4 regions of the Rhizobium sp. BK176 genome follow, and region 2 is predicted to be linked to each of the others. Evidence: predicted binding sites of a transcription regulator. Region 2 holds the regulator's gene; each other region holds the start of a gene.
The links. Region 2 encodes PhoB, which activates phosphate uptake and scavenging genes when phosphate is short. Its sites were predicted from a motif close to TGTCATNNANCTGTCAT; they were not measured.
Positions count from the first base shown of each region.

Region 1: FHT76_RS28855 (ceramide glucosyltransferase) is a predicted target of PhoB. The motif match lies at 1,482-1,498, and genes of this name have one in related genera.
Region 3: FHT76_RS14180 (DUF2794 domain-containing protein) is a predicted target of PhoB. The motif match lies at 2,400-2,416, and genes of this name have one in related genera.
Region 4: FHT76_RS14310 (alkaline phosphatase) is a predicted target of PhoB. The motif match lies at 1,845-1,861, and genes of this name have one in related genera.

Region 1 covers NZ_JANUBV010000013.1:63,760-67,825, reverse strand. The annotation lists gene FHT76_RS28860 (bifunctional diguanylate cyclase/phosphodiesterase) at 1-181, shown strand, start outside; gene FHT76_RS28855 (ceramide glucosyltransferase) at 252-1,406, opposite strand; gene FHT76_RS28850 (hypothetical protein) at 1,582-1,809, opposite strand; gene FHT76_RS28845 (class I SAM-dependent methyltransferase) at 2,094-2,906, opposite strand; gene FHT76_RS28840 (hypothetical protein) at 2,989-3,150, opposite strand; gene FHT76_RS28835 (LysR family transcriptional regulator) at 3,223-4,066, shown strand, end outside.
Region 2 covers NZ_JANUBV010000004.1:247,608-251,673, forward strand. The annotation lists gene pstB (phosphate ABC transporter ATP-binding protein PstB) at 1-469, shown strand, start outside; gene phoU (phosphate signaling complex protein PhoU) at 513-1,226, shown strand; gene phoB (phosphate regulon transcriptional regulator PhoB) at 1,263-1,946, shown strand; gene FHT76_RS16620 (GcrA family cell cycle regulator) at 2,045-2,578, opposite strand; gene FHT76_RS16625 (aspartate aminotransferase family protein) at 3,006-4,066, shown strand, end outside.
Region 3 covers NZ_JANUBV010000003.1:297,890-301,955, forward strand. The annotation lists gene acnA (aconitate hydratase AcnA) at 1-1,103, shown strand, start outside; gene FHT76_RS14175 (thioredoxin family protein) at 1,337-2,074, shown strand; gene FHT76_RS14180 (DUF2794 domain-containing protein) at 2,439-2,840, shown strand; gene FHT76_RS14185 (GNAT family N-acetyltransferase) at 2,846-3,403, opposite strand; gene FHT76_RS14190 (Bax inhibitor-1/YccA family protein) at 3,510-4,066, opposite strand, start outside.
Region 4 covers NZ_JANUBV010000003.1:323,791-327,856, forward strand. The annotation lists gene FHT76_RS14300 (ABC transporter substrate-binding protein) at 1-134, shown strand, start outside; gene FHT76_RS14305 (iron ABC transporter permease) at 145-1,824, shown strand; gene FHT76_RS14310 (alkaline phosphatase) at 1,954-3,531, shown strand; gene typA (translational GTPase TypA) at 3,657-4,066, shown strand, end outside.

The DNA of each region.
Region 1 (4,066 bases), on a different contig from region 2:
GGCACGGGCTAAAGGCTTGAAGACAACGGCTGAAGGCGTTGAGACCGAAGAGCAGCGGGCAATCCTGAAAGAACTTGGTTGCGATCACCTGCAAGGATATCTCCTGTCGAAGCCCATGACCAAGGACGCATTCGACCGAATGGTCGGAACGAATGTGATCGACTTGCAGGCGAAGCGTTAGGTTGGCTCGGCCACGAGAATTTTCAGGTCTGAGGTGACGACGCCGCTGCTGGGAGCGGGCGGCCTGATTGCTAGGGGCTGGCAATTGGTTCAGCGACGCCGGCTTCGAGGCGAGACTCGTGTGATCCGATCACCATCCTGTTTCCGCGCCAATCGAAGCTTCCGGCCAACCAGCTCCTGATCCAGATGGCGGGCAACAAGATATCACGCGTCACCATTGCAACGAGCGATATCGGTGAGAGATGCCAATTCTTGCGGGCCGCAAGAAGAAGTTCCGGTATGTAGGCTGCGCACAAAACCGCGACAGTTGTGGTGGAAAGACTGGCACCGACAACGAACGCGGCGCACACGCACAGTGATAGGGGCGGAACCACGCCCAACAGGATCTCCGGGGCGAAGAAATGCGGGAAAGTCACGCGTCTCAGCCGCGCCCAGCGGCATTGTCGCGCCCATATCTCGCGAAAGGTTCTTCTTCCTAACGGCTGCTCGAACGGCCCACCAACCAGATGCACCTTGAGGCCCATTCGGTTCACCAGCTTGGTGGCCGCGGCATCTTCTGCGATCTCAGCCCCAAGTGCCTGGATGCCGCCGTGGGAGTTGAGGGTCTTCTTTCGCCACAGCATGCTCTTGCCTTGCGCGAAGCCAAATCCAAGAGCCTCTCCTGCATATTGCCAACGGGCCTGGTGGGTGTTGAGAAACGCACATTCCACCTCCGCCCAAAACCCTGTGGGGCGGGAGCCAAGTGGCGTCGAGCAGACAAGTCCACTATCGGGCCGCCATGCAGCGATCAGGCGCGCGAGATAGTCGCTGGGCATCAAAACGTTGGAATCGGCAAGCACGACCCATTCGTGCGACGCTGCGTTCCAGCCCTTGACACAATTGTTGAGTTTCGGATTTGCGCTGACGCGATCGTCCCCAACAAGGACCGTTGCCTTTGTCAGCGGCTTCGCCCGGCGAGCCTCTTCAGCCAGGCCAATTACCGGATCGGCCTTGTCGGCAACGCAGAAGATGATTTCGTAGTCGGGCCAATCCAGGCTCAGCGCACTTTCGAGCGTCTCCCGCGAGAACTGTTCCACCCCGCGAAGGGGTATCACGATTGAGACCGGCGGACGGGCGGAAACGCTTGGCGTTTTGTCTTGGCGGGATCGAATCCGCCATCCCGCGATAACAAGGCTGAGGGTATTGGCTGCCAACAGGGCACCGGCGACGGCAATGATATACAGCATCAGTCATTCCAGCGGTGAACAGCGCCGGAATGAAAACGAGTCTCAGCGCCCGGTGAGCTAAGACATCATCGTCACATGACGCGATGATGACATCTGCCTGTTGCTCTGTGAGGAGTTAACAGGAGCATCGGAGCAAGTTGTTAGCGCGTCATGCCAGCGGCTGCCAACGCTGAACTCAGTGCTTTCTCCTCAGGGCCCTTTGAACCTTGACAATCTCGCCCTTCATCAGGATCAGGAAGTGCTTCTTGTCGAGGCGGTTGGCGACGTCGCCGTCTACCGTCATGTAGTCCGTTCTGGGACTGGACATGGTCTCATCCGCTACCCTGATCTGCTCAATCACGATGCAAGGATTTCCAGCGTCACCCGTGCATTTGAACCGCCGCGTCTCCTGGTACTGTGACATCGATCCCCTCCTAAGCTGACGGCAAGCATCATCGCGACCGAAGCCGGGATTTCAAGTTATAAATTAGGTGTTGCTGAATTATACGAAGGGTGAAGGTGTGTCCGGTGGCGCAAGCAAAGCCCGGTGCTGGTTTGGACAGCGCCGGGCCTATGTGACTGCAGTTGAGGGAAACGCAGTCAGTGCAACGACAAAGGGTGCGCTGCCCAGGAAGAACGTTGCTACGGTTCGGATGTTCCGAACCGCAAAGGTATTGTTCAGGCTGCTGCCTCTCGGCGCGCCCACCGCTAGTTTTGGCGTGGTGCCTCGGCGGTGAACACAAACGCCGACATTCGCCCTTCGATCGGCCCCTTGCCGAAGGTTTTCTCAAGCGCTTCCGCTACGCGTGCCACGACATCGACCTTCGGCTGACGTGCTTCGATTTCCATGCGGAGCGGACTGCCCCTGCAGAAGGCGGTGGCTGCATCATGTGCCGAGGATGCATGAGACGTCTTTTCGACCTTTGCGAAGGTCGCCGACTGGAAACCGGCGCGCTCGAGCTCGGATAGGATCGTCTCGGCATCAAAATAGCCATGCGGCGTCCGTCGAAAGAATTCCGGCGGATCGCCCGGAAACACGGCGTCTGTTGCAGCCCTGACGGCGGCTGCGAAATCGTTGCTCTCGACCGTGTCCCACGTGTTGAAGAGAAACGTTCCTTTCGGCTTCAGCACGCGAAGGATTTCGTGATAGGCGCGGTGTTTGTCGGGAAAGAACATGACGCCGAACTGACTGGTGACGGCATCAAAGGTCTGATCGGGGAAGGGCAGGCTCAATGCGTCGGCCTGGCGCCATACGACATGCCCTCCGGAGTGTCGCCGTGCGGCGACATCCAGCATCGCCTGGTTCAAATCGGTGGCGATGATTTCCGCGTGCGGAAGCGCTGACGATATTGCGCGCGTAAGGGCGCCCGACCCAGCGGCGACCTCGAGAACGCGGTGCGGATGAAACGACGCCAGGCGCTGGGCCAGATCGGCCGCGTAAGGGTCGAACAGGATCGGTACCATGTAGCGGTCGTAAGCCGCAGGGATATCGCCTTGAAAACACGCATCATTTATAGCCATGATCGTTGCGCTCCATAGCCACCGCTCTGGGCGCATATTAGAACCTTTCATGGTGTCTTTGAAGGTGTTGCCCAGCGAGTGCTCAGCGAGGGTCTGTCATGCCCAAGGCTTGCAGATCGAGGTCATCCGCCAGATGTCTCGGCAGGCGCGCCAATTGATCTCGGGTACGATTGCGTGTCAGGCGTGAGATCTGACGCGTTCTAAATGCGTAGAAGATGTCGAAGATTGCGTTGAGAGTGCTCATTGCGGCCTCCTTTCATCGGTTTTAGCCGCCATGATCGAAGGGTACTGTCGGGTTGACTTTCAATCAAACAAAATGATATGGAATTCAAATTCAGAAAAATTGAAAGATGTGACGATGAGCATTCCCTTTCGCCGTCCCATTCCTTTGCTTGATAACGACGTCCTGAGGACGTTCGTTGCCATCGCAGAGACCGGCAATTTTTCGACCGCCGCGGAAGCCGTATATCGGACGCCGTCGGCTGTCTCCATGCAGATCAAGAAGCTGGAGGAGCAGCTCGGTGCGACGCTTTTCCTTCGTGATGCGCGTTCGGTCAGCCTGACCCAGCACGGCGAACTGCTACTCTCCTACGCACGCAACATTCTCGCTCTGTCGAACGAGGCGGTTTCGCGCTTCATCATGCCCGAGCTTAGCGGTGTGGTTCGGCTTGGCGCGCCGGAAGATATCGGCGAGCGATTGCTGCCCAGCATTCTGAAAAGCTTCGCCGAAAGCTTCCCGAGCATCATGGTCGATGTCACCATCGACATGAGCATCGGCCTCAAGAAGCGGATGGAGGAGCAGCGCCTCGACCTGGCACTCATTAACTGCGCGACACGCCCCTTGCCGACGGATGGCGAGATCGTGTTTCGGGAGCGGCTGATATGGGCTGGTGCCAAGTGCGGTACGGCGCACCGTCGCGAGCCGCTGCCGATCTCGATCTGGGAGGATGGCTGCATCTGGCGCTCGGAGGCAATATCGCAACTTGAGCGCATGAAGCGCGGCTATCGCGTTGCTTTCCTCAGTGGCCACACCATGGCGCAGCGTGCGGCCGTGGTTTCCGACCTCGCGATCGCGCCGTTGCCGCGCTCCTATGTCACCGACGAGATGACGATCCTCGGCGTGCAGGAAGGGTTGCCCGAACTCGGCTCCTTCGACATCC
Region 2 (4,066 bases):
CCCGAAGACGATCTATGAGAACGTCGCCTACGGCCCGCGCATCCATGGTCTTGCCAAGTCGAAGGCCGACATGGACCAGATCGTCGAGGTCAGCCTGCAGCGCGCCGGTCTGTGGAACGAGGTGAAAGATCGCGTTCATGAAGCCGGCACCGGCCTTTCCGGTGGTCAGCAGCAGCGTCTCTGCATCGCCCGCGCCGTTGCCGTCAGCCCGGAAGTGATCCTGATGGACGAGCCATGCTCGGCTCTCGATCCGATCGCCACGGCAAAGGTCGAGGAATTGATCCACGAGCTTCGCGAAAATTACACGATCGTCATCGTGACGCACTCGATGCAGCAGGCCGCCCGCGTTTCGCAGCGCACGGCCATGTTCCACCTCGGCAATCTCGTCGAGGAGAACGACACCGACAAGATGTTCACCAACCCGGACGACCCGCGCACCCAGGACTACATCATGGGTCGCTTCGGTTGATCGCCGACGACGGTAACACTCACGACATTCAAGGATGATCCCTATGGCATCGACACATATCTTTTCTGCGTATGACGATGATTTGAAGTTTCTGACGCGCCGTATCTCGGAAATGGGCGGCCTGGCCGAGCAGATGGTTTCGGATGCGGTTCGCGCCCTTGTCAACGGCGACACGGCCCTGGCCCAGAAGGTCATCTCCGACGACGTGATCCTCGATCACGCCGAACGCGAGGTTGGTGACAAGGCGATCGTTACCATCGCCCGTCGCCAGCCCATGGCCGCCGACCTTCGCGAGATCATGGGTTCGATCCGCATCGCCGCTGACCTTGAGCGCGTCGGCGATCTTGGCAAGAACACCGCCAAGCGCGTTATCGCCGTGCAGAGCGCCGGCGTCCCGCGCAAGCTTGCCCGCGGCCTTGAGCACCTCTCCGAACTGGCGCTCGTCCAGCTCAAGGAAGTCCTCGATGTCTATACGAGCCGCGCTGCCGACAAGGCAAAGTCGATCCGTGAGCGCGACGAGGAAATCGACGCGATGTACACCTCGCTGTTCCGCGAGATGCTCACCTACATGATGGAAGATCCGCGCAACATCACCAGCTGCACACATCTTCTGTTCTGCGCCAAGAACATCGAGCGTATCGGCGACCACGCCACCAACATTGCCGAGACAATCTACTACATGGCCACCGGTGCTCAGCCGGAAGGCGAACGTCCGAAGGACGATACCGCCAACACCGTCGGCGCTGTCACCGAATAATCCTTCCGCGACCGCGCCCCCAGGAGACCGAAACGAATGATTCCAAAAGTAGCAGTCGTTGAAGACGAGGAAGCACTGAGCGTGCTTCTCCGTTATAACCTTGAGGCTGAAGGTTTCGAGGTCGATACCATCCTGCGCGGCGACGAGGCCGAGATCCGGTTGCAGGAACGGACCCCGGACATCCTGATCCTCGATTGGATGCTGCCTGGCGTATCCGGCATCGAACTCTGCCGCCGCCTGCGTATGCGGCCGGAGACCGAGCGCCTGCCGATCATCATGCTGACGGCCCGCGGCGAGGAAAGCGAACGCGTTCGCGGCCTCTCCACCGGTGCCGACGATTACGTCGTCAAGCCGTTTTCGACGCCGGAGCTCGTTGCTCGCGTCAAGGCGATGCTTCGCCGCGCCAAACCGGAAGTGCTCTCCACGCTCCTGAAGTGCGGCGATATCGAGCTCGACCGCGAGACGCATCGCGTTCATCGCAAGAGCCGCGAAGTTCGCCTTGGTCCGACCGAGTTCCGGCTCCTCGAATTCCTCATGGCGTCCCCTGGCCGCGTCTTCTCGCGCTCGCAATTGCTCGATGGCGTCTGGGGTCATGACATCTATGTCGACGAACGCACCGTCGACGTCCATGTTGGTCGTCTGCGCAAGGCGCTGAACTTCTCCAACATGCAGGACGTCATCCGCACCGTTCGCGGCGCCGGATATTCAATGGAAGCCTAGGCTTTCCCCGGAAAGCCTGCGCGACTTTCATAAAATTTCACAAATGAAAAACGGGCCCGCGAGGGCCCGTTTTCTTTGGTCCTTATCCGGCTTCCGGGTCAAGCGACCCGGTTGGCGGCCTTACGGCGCTCGTTTACCGGCTGATAGGCCATGCGTTGATGGTACGTGCAATATGGGGAGTTGTCCGGGGACTCGCAGCCGCAGAAGTGGAAGTCGTCCTTCAGCGGATCGCCGACCGGCCACTTGCAGGTGCGTTCGGTCAGCTCCGTCAGGCCCAGGCGACGCGAAATCGGAACGACCACGTTTGCGGCCGGACGATAACGGACTTCCTCGATCGCATCGATCTCGATTTCTTCCTTGAGCATCGTCGCGCCCTGCTGGCGAGTGACGGTGCGCGTGGCGACGCGAGATGCATAGTTCGGAGCGCGCGGTGCGGATGTCGTGCGCTTGGGTGTCCGGACGGTCGTCGTCGAGCCTCCGGCCTTGGCACGGCCGGGCAAACTCAAACGGTGGACTTTGCCGATGACGGCATTACGGCTTACACCGCCAAGTTGTGCTGCAATCTGGCTGGCGCTCAGGCCTTCGGACCAAAGCTTCTTCAGTTTTTCAACGCGCTCGTCTGTCCAGTTCATGCCCCTGTCTCCGCCTTATTAGCGTTGGTGTAGGCAGAATCCTTCACCGTTGCCCCGGACGTATCCGAGGCAAGAAACGCTTGCTCGATTTTGGTGACTAGTTCCGCCGCATGCAGTCTAGTAATTGAGTTTTAACCTAGTGTGAGGCTGACTCCGTGACAAGAGTCGGTTGAATCCCGGCGAATCGAATTTGGAGTTTTCCCCAACTTGCTGGACGGCAGAGTCATTTCTGCAACATTAGTTGTTGATAGGTCGGACGCCTCGGGATGGCAGCTTGACGCATGCAGCAAAAGCTCAGTTTTGTTGACATTGCAGTGCGAAAAGTAAATAGTGCTGCTCGCCGCCGAAAGGCGGCATTTTTAATTTTCAGGCCCGCCTTCCTTAGCCGGAGTCCGGCCGCTGATGATCAATGACAGGAGATCGCGCTATGGCTGAAGCCGCGCTTTACGATACCTACTCTCGTGCCCCCTTGCGGTTCGAGCGAGGCGAGGGCGTGTGGCTGATCAGCGAAACGGGCGAGCGATATCTTGACTTCGGTGCGGGCGTGGCCGTCACCTCCGTTGGCCATGGTCATCCGCATGTCGTCGGCGCCCTGAAGGAGCAGGCCGACAAGGTTTGGCACCTTTCCAACATTTATGAGATTCCGGGCCAGGAAACGCTCGCGAAGCGTCTGACCGATGCGACGTTCGCCGATAAGGTATTCTTCACGAACTCCGGCGCGGAAGCTTTGGAATGCGCGATCAAGACTGCGCGTCGCTATCAGTATTCCAAGGGCCACCCCGAGCGGTTCCATATCATCACCTTTGAAGGCGCCTTTCATGGACGAACGCTGGCGACCATCGCCGCTGGCGGCCAGGAGAAATATCTCGAAGGCTTCGGTCCCAAGGCGCCCGGTTTCGATCAGGTTCCCTTCGGCGATCTCGACGCCGTTCGTGCCGCCATCACGAGCGAAACAGCCGCGATCCTTATCGAGCCCATTCAGGGGGAAGGCGGCGTCCGGCCGGCGACCAACGAGTTCCTGAAGGCGCTCCGCGCAATCTGTGACGAGAACGGCCTCCTGCTAATCTACGACGAAGTGCAAACGGGTGTAGGACGTACCGGCAAGCTCTTTGCGCACGAGTGGTCTGGCGCCACGCCTGATATCATGGCGGTCGCCAAGGGCATTGGCGGCGGCTTCCCGCTCGGAGCCTGCCTCGCGACGGCAGAAGCCGCATCTGGGATGAAGGCCGGCACGCACGGCTCCACCTATGGCGGCAACCCGCTGGCTATGGCTGTCGGAAGTGCCGTGCTCGACGTGGTTCTCGCGGACGGCTTCCTGCAGCAGGTGCGCGACGTCTCGCTGGTCTTCCGCCAGGGGCTGGCCTCGCTCAAGGATCGCTATCCTGATATTATCGAGGATATCAGGGGCGAGGGACTGCTGCTCGGCGTCAAGGCCGCCGTACCATCCTCGGAACTGCTGCAGGCGATCCGTGACGCTCATCTGCTCGG
Region 3 (4,066 bases), on a different contig from region 2:
GCGTTCTGTCGGGCAACCGCAACTTCGAAGGCCGTATTTCGCCCGACGTTCAGGCGAACTACCTGGCATCCCCGCCGCTCGTCGTTGCCTACGCGCTCGCAGGCTCGGTCCAGAAGGACCTCACCAAGGAGCCGATTGGCGAAGACCAGAACGGCAAGCCTGTCTACCTCAAGGACATCTGGCCGACCTCGCACGAAGTGCAGGACTTCATCCAGAAGTACGTCACTCGCGAACTTTACGAAACGAAGTACGCCGACGTCTTCAAGGGTGATGAAAACTGGCAGGCCGTCAAAGTGCCGGCCGGACAGACCTACGCCTGGGATGACAAGTCGACCTACGTGCAGAACCCGCCCTACTTTGTGGGCATGGGCAAGACCGGCTCGGGTATTTCGGACATCAAGGGTGCTCGCGTTCTCGGCCTTTTCGGCGACAAGATCACCACCGACCACATTTCGCCTGCCGGTTCGATCAAGGCTGCGTCTCCGGCCGGTGCTTACCTACTCGAGAACAATGTCGGCGTCGCTGACTTCAACCAGTACGGCACGCGTCGCGGCAACCATGAAGTCATGATGCGTGGCACGTTCGCCAATATCCGTATCCGCAACCACATGCTCGGCCCGAACGGCAAGGAAGGTGGCTACACCATCCACTATCCGTCGAAGGAAGAGGAATCGATCTATGACGCGGCTATGCAGTATAAGGCCGAGGGCGTTCCGCTCGTCATCTTTGCTGGCGTCGAGTACGGCAACGGCTCGTCCCGCGACTGGGCAGCGAAGGGCACCAACCTGCTTGGCGTGAAGGCGGTCATTGCACAGTCCTTCGAGCGTATTCACCGCTCGAACCTGGTCGGAATGGGCGTCATCCCATTCGTCTTCGAAGAGGGCACGACCTGGGCAAGCCTCGGCCTGAAGGGCGACGAAATCGTCAGCATCGAGGGCCTTGAGAACATCAAGCCGCGCGAAAAGAAGATTGCCAAGATTACCTACGGCGACGGCACCGTGAAGGAAGTTCCGCTGTTGTCGCGCGTCGATACGCTCGACGAAGTGATCTACCTCAACAACGGCGGCATCCTGCAGACGGTTCTGCGCGATCTCGCTGCCTGATTGTTAACAGACTTCCATGACAATGACCGCCGGAAAGAGATTTCCGGCGGTTTTCGTTTGAACGCGAGGCGGTAAATTCGCGCTCACGACGATGTGTTTCAGCTTGACTTCCTCGAAGCCTGTCTCACCCGTTCGTGACTTTCCGTTTCGATCGAGAACCACTATCTCTACGCTCAGATATCGGAACCTGCGGCGAAACTCGGCGGCAGGTACTGAAGAAAAAGGTGCAGTGAATGTCCGCGAGGTTTTTGATTTCTGTGGTTGCAGCTGTGGCGCTTGCCGGCCCGCTTTTTGCCCAGGATGCGCCGAAAGGTGTGGTCGAACTCTTCACCTCGCAGGGATGCTCTTCGTGTCCTCCAGCTGATGCGGTTTTTCGCAAGATCGTCGAGGCTGGCGGGGTTATTGCGCTCGCCTATCACGTCGACTACTGGAATTACATGGGCTGGGCCGACACGCTGAGTTCGAAGGAAAACACGGAGCGGCAGTATGGCTACGCGCAGACGATGGGTCGCGCCAATGTCTATACGCCGCAGGTCATCATCAACGGCCGCGACCATGTGGCCGGCGCTGACCTCGGTGCGATCAACAAGAAGATCGACGGCTATGCAGCCGAAGGGATGGGCCTTTCCGTGCCGGTGAAGGCCGAGATGCGCGGCGACCAACTCGAGATCAAGATCGGGGCAGGGCAAGGCAAGGCCAATGTCGTCATGGTCTATTTCAACCGTGAGAAGACCATCGACGTCGAGAAGGGCGAGAACAGCGGCCAGAAGATTGCCTACCTGAACAGCGTTGCCGATGTGGAGACGGTCGGTATGTGGGAAGGCAAGGAAACAAGCTTGACGCTGCCGGCAAGCGTGATGCAGAAGCCGGACCTCGAGGGCTGCGCGATTCTACTTCAATCCTCCACCGCCGATGGCAATCCATCCGCGATTCTCGGAGCGACGGTCGTCATGGCCGGGAAGAACATCTAGCCGTTTCATCTGCTTCTGTGGATGGAAAACGGGGCGGCCCGGCTGATCGTATTCGGGGCTGGGGTTAAGGTCGATACGGTCAGCCGGGCCCTTTGGCGCGCTGGCGCCAAACTCACGCACGACCTTTTATGCCTATAAAATCAGGCAAAGATCATGCACGAATCGGGTGCGACGTAGGTCCGAACGGGCCCGCGGCGCAGTCGTGAGGGAATTTCCCTTGCAAATGAGGCGCTGTTTTGACTGAATTGCGGCGCTCGGGAGATTGCACAGAGTATGATTAATGTGACTGATCGCCTGCTTGCAATTTGTAAACGCTAAGGCAAACTGTCATTTACCTGTCACGAGTGGAGGCACCGGGAGACTGATGACAGATCAGCCGGATTTGCGGCGCGGCGAAAGCCGGTCAGCCGAGAGCAGTTCCTCAGTCGTCGTGGATCTCAAGGAATACAAGCAGAGCAAGGATCCCGCTCCGGTCACATTCCACCGGCGCGAACTCGATGCGATTCTCTGGATCTATGGCCGCATGGTCGGCGAGGGAGAGTGGCGGGACTATGCGATCGATCATCTGAAGGACCGCGCGGTCTTCTCGGTTTTCAAGCGATCGGGCGAAATGCCGCTCTTTCGCATTGAGAAGAATCCGAAGCTTGCAACCAAGCAGGGCGCCTACTCCGTTACCAACATCCACGGCGTCATCCTGAAGCGCGGGCACGAGTTACAGCAGGTCTTGAAGGTCTTCAACAAGGCTTTGAAGCTGGTCGAGAAGTAAGCGACTCAGGCTTTGAAGAGGGTGCCGGGATAGGTCGAAGCATCCGGGTCCGAGGCTGCGCCCTCGCCCAAGGCACGTTGCATGATCATCGTGTCGAGCCAGCGTCCGTGTTTGTAGCCTGTCGCTTTCAGGCGACCCGTATCCTCAAAACCCAACGCGCGATGCAGGGCAATTGATGCCGGATGTGCGCCACCGATGACGGCGGCCATCTGACGAAAGCCGAGATCGCTGCAGCGTTGAATAAGTTCGGTAAGCAGCAGTCTTCCGATTCCCCGGCCGCGTGCCTCAGGCCCAAGATAGATGGAATCCTCCACCATCCAACGATAGGCCGGTCGTGTACGGAAAGCCGAAGCATAGGCATAACCAAGCAGGTTGCCACCCTCGTCGATCGCGGCGATGTACGGATAGCCCTGACCCGTGATGGCGGAAAATCGCGCCGCCATCTCGTCCTGTTCGGGCGGGACGAGCTCATAGCTTGCGACACCATTCAGAACGGATTCTCGATAGATCGTCGTAATAGCAGTGAGGTCGGATGGGGAAGCGTCGCGGAGGGAGATGGGCATTCGGTCGGCCGGCGTTGACTAAAGGACCCCTCCAAAAATCATTCTGCGGACGACCTAGCAACAAAAAAGGCGGCCGAAGCCGCCTTTTTCGATATGCCTCTGTTCCTTACTTGCGGTTGCCCATGAACTGCAGGAGGAACATGAAGAGGTTGATGAAGTCGAGATACAGGGTCAGTGCGCCCATGATCGCCTTGCGGCCGGCAACATCTGCGCCGTCTGCTTCGTAGTACAGTTCCTTGATACGCTGCGTGTCGTAGGCGGTGAGGCCCGCAAAGATCAGCACGCCAATCACGGAGATCGCGAACTGCATGGCAGACGATGCCAGGAAGAGGTTCACGAGCGACGCGATAATCAGGCCGAAGAGACCCATCATCAGGAACGAGCCCATTGCAGAGAGATCACGCTTGGTCGTGTAACCATAGAGCGAAAGTGCACCGAAGGAAGCGGCCGTTACGAAGAACGTCTGCGTGATGCTCGACTGTGTGTAGACCAGAAAGATCGACGAAAGCGACAGGCCCACCAGCGCGGCGTAGACCCAGAAGGTCGTCTGCGCAGCGGCAACACTCATCCGGTTAATCCTGAAGCTCAGGAAGAACACGGCGGCCAGCGGTGCAAGAATGACCACCCAGCGCAGCGGCGATTGGAAAAGCAATACGCCAAACT
Region 4 (4,066 bases), on a different contig from region 2:
CGGCTCGTAGCGACATTCCGGCAAGCCGTCCGCTGATCAGCGATCTGAAGCTGCTGAAGTACGACACTGCTGCTGTCTACGGCAAGCGGAAGGAAACGCTGAAGCAGGTCACCGACACGTTCGGCGGCAAGTAAGGACAGGGCGATGAGGACGAACGATGGTAGCGGCGCTGCGCCGGCCGCCTGGCTGGCGATCGCGGGGTTGATCGTTATCGTCGGCGTTCCATTCATCGCCGTTGTGCTTCAGGGCATCTTTCCCAACCTCGGACAGGGCTCGTTCGCGGGCCCTTTCTCCTCGCTTGTTGCGACACTTTTCGATAGCGCGCTTGTTGGCATGGCCGGGAACACCATTCTGCTCGGCAGTTGCGTGGTGCTGGCCTCGGCGCTGGTGGCGGTGCCGCTCGGCGTGTTTCGGGCGCTCTATCGCATCCCGCTCGCGCCGCTCTGGGATGTGTTGCTGCTCGTTCCGTTCATGATCCCGCCTTACATCGCCACACTTGGCTGGATCATGACGTTGCAACCGCGCGGCTATCTTCAGCAGATCGCGGGATTCAACCTCGCACCCTCTCTTTTTTCGCTGTTCGGCATGACCATGGTCATGGCCTTCAACACTTTTCCCGTCGTCTATTTCGCAGTATCGCGCACGGTCGAGGCTGTTGGTGCGCGTTATGCGGACGTCGGTCGCGTCTTCGGCGCATCGCCGGCGCGGGCGTTCTTTCGGATCACGCTACCACTGTCGGCGCCCGGGCTCGTTGCCAGCCTGATGCTGGTCTTTGCCGCAGCGATCGAGGAATACGGTACGCCGGCAGCGCTTGGTCGTCGCGCCGGCTTCCAGGTGCTGGTCACCGGTATCGACCTGCGGATCTCGGATTGGCCGATCGATCTGCCGGGGGCCGCGATCCTGTCGATCCTGCTTGTCGTCATGTCGCTGCTGACTTTCCTGCTGCAGCGATGGATCCTTGCCCGGCGGTCCTATCAGACCGTGGGCGGCAAACCCGCTGCCAAGGACAAGCGGCCGCTTGGGGCGATGAAGGTTCCCGTGATGATCGCCTTCGCCGTCGTCGCCTTCCTTGCGACGGGCGTGCCGCTGCTCTCGATCCTGTTCACCGCACTGTCGCGCACGATCTCGGGTGGTCTGGCGCTCGACAACATCAGCGTCGAGAACTTCCTGTCCGTCTTCAACAACAGCGCCGGTGCACTGGGCGCGCTTCTCAACAGCTTCTCGCTGGGCATCGGCACGGCGTTGATTACCGGCCTCATCGGCGTATTGGCCGCCTATACTGTGGTCAAGACGAAGATCCGCGGGCGCGTGGCGATCGACACGATGACGATCCTGCCGAATGCGCTGCCAGGCATCGTTGTTGCCGTCGGCCTGATCCTTGCCTGGAACATGCCCTGGCTGCCGGCGACCCCCTACAACACGGCATTTATCCTGCTTCTCGCCTATTGCTGCATCCTGCTGCCGCAGCCCGTGCGTTACACGACGGCGGCATTCCAGCAGATCGGGGACAGCCTGGAAGCCGCGGCTCGGGTCTTTGGTGCAAGCGGAGTGACTGCGTTCCGCCGCATCCTCCTGCCGCTCGTCTTTCCGAGCCTCGCTTCCGCAATGCTGTTGGTCTTTGCGCTTGCGTCGCGCGAACTGGTGGCTTCGGTCGTCGTCGCACCTGTCGGCATGCAGACGATCGCCACCTTCATCTGGCGGCAGTTCGAGCAGGGGTCGATTGGCCTCGGCATGGCGATGGCCTTCATCGCCATCCTCATCACGACGCTTTTGCCGCTTCTGCTGCTGACGCTGCTTCGCCGCAGCGGATTGGTGGCGGAATAGCGCCTCGCCAGCGGCGCTCTCGTAACAAAACTGTCGCTGAAGTTTCGAAAAACGGTCATGCCACCTTCAAGCGAATGACATGACAGCCGCCATAGGTTCGGCCCTCCCGTTAGCCGGATAGACCTTGGCATGACATTGACTGAAACGACCCGTCGACGCTTCCTTTCATCCATGGGCGCCGTTGGCGGATTTGCACTGGCCGGGCTGGCGATGCCCTATTACGCACGCGGCTCGTCCAGTCGCCCAGTCTTTACTGCGGGCGTGCAATCCGGCGATGTCGATGCGAATTCGGGCGTGGTCTGGGCGCAGGTGAGCCGGCCGGCACGGCTCTATGTCGAGTATTCGACGAGCGACCGGTTCGCCAATGCGGTGCGCGTCGCGCCCATTGACGTGACGCCGGATACCAATCTGGCGGGAAAGTTGCTGCTCCAGAATCTCCCTGATGATCAGGAGATATTCTATCGCTTCCGTGCGGCCGACCTGCAGGACGTCAACGATCTGTCGGAGCCGATCCATGGACAGTTTCGCACGGCGCCGGCGGGTAAACGCAACATCCGTTTTGCGTGGTCGGGGGATACGGCCGGCCAGGGCTGGGGCATTGATGACGAGGGGATGCGGACCTATTCGACGATCGCCTACCACCGGCCGGATTTCATGATCCACTCCGGCGACACCATCTATGCCGACAATCCCATTGCCGATGAGGTCAGGCTACGAGACGGTAGTGTCTGGAAGAACCGCATCGTCACCGAAGCAAAGCGCGACATTGCGCAGACGCTCGACCAGTTTCGTGGCCAGTGGGCCTATAATCTGCTCGACGACCATGTGAAGGCGTTCAACGCGGTCTGTCCGGTGTTCTATCAATGGGATGATCATGAGGTGCTGAACAACTGGTCGCCCTCGACCGACCTTCGCGACGATGATCGCTACAAGGAAAAATCGATCGCCACGCTTGCATCCCGCGCAAGCCGTGCCTTTCATGAGATGACGCCAATTCGTTACGTGGCCGATGAGCCGGGCCGGATTTATCGCAAGGTGTCCTACGGTCCACTGCTCGACGTCTTCTTCATCGACCTGCGCTCCTATCGTGGCCCGAACAGTCATGGGCTGGATGTCGAGCCAAACCCGGAGTGTCGGCTTCTGGGCGAGCGGCAGGTGGCGTGGCTGAAGCGCGAGCTGGTGCGCTCGACAGCGACCTGGAAGGTCATCGCCTGCGATCTGCCGATCGGGTTGGTGATCTGGGACGATTACGGTCACCGGACGGGCAGCGAGTCGATTTCCAATGGTGACAATGGCGCCCCGCGCGGTCGCGAGCTTGAGTTTGCCGATCTGCTGCGCTTCATCCGCGATGCCGGCATAGCGAACATGATCTGGCTGACAGCCGACGTGCACTATACGGCTGCGCACTACTACGATCCAGGTAAGGCGAAGTTCCATGAGTTCCTGCCGTTCTGGGAGTTCGTGGCGGGTCCGTTACATTCCGGAACCTATGGTCAGCAGGAACTCGACATGACTTTCGGGCCGCAGGTGAAGTTCATGAAAGCCGCACCTGGCGGTGCGGAGCAGAACCTGCCGCCCTCGGCCGGCATGCAGTTCTTCGGGCTTGTCGACATCGATGGGCAGACCGAGCAACTGACCGTGAGGCTGATGGATCGGAACGATACCGAGCTGTGGCGGACGACGCTCGATCCGCAGATATCGAGTTGACGTCCATGCATGGCAGGCAATCCGGCCTCCCCCCTTTCGCAAACGCGAAAAACACTGTATGAGCCGCCCAAATGAAATTGGCGCCTTCTCCCAGCGCGGCGCCCCAGCTTCAGAGATATAGACATATGGCACTTCGCAACATCGCGATTATCGCGCACGTTGACCATGGCAAGACGACACTGGTTGACGAACTCCTGAAACAGTCCGGCTCGTTCCGCGAGAACCAGCGCGTTGCAGAACGCGTCATGGACTCCAACGACCTGGAAAAGGAGCGCGGCATCACGATTCTTGCCAAGGCGACCTCGGTCGAGTGGAAGGGTGTTCGCATCAACATCGTCGACACCCCCGGCCACGCCGACTTCGGCGGTGAAGTCGAGCGTATTCTCTCGATGGTGGATGGCGCGATCGTTCTGGTCGACTCGTCGGAAGGCCCGATGCCGCAGACCAAGTTCGTCGTCTCCAAGGCGCTGAAGGTCGGCCTCCGTCCGATCGTCGCGATCAACAAGATCGACCGTCCCGATGGCCGCCACGAGGA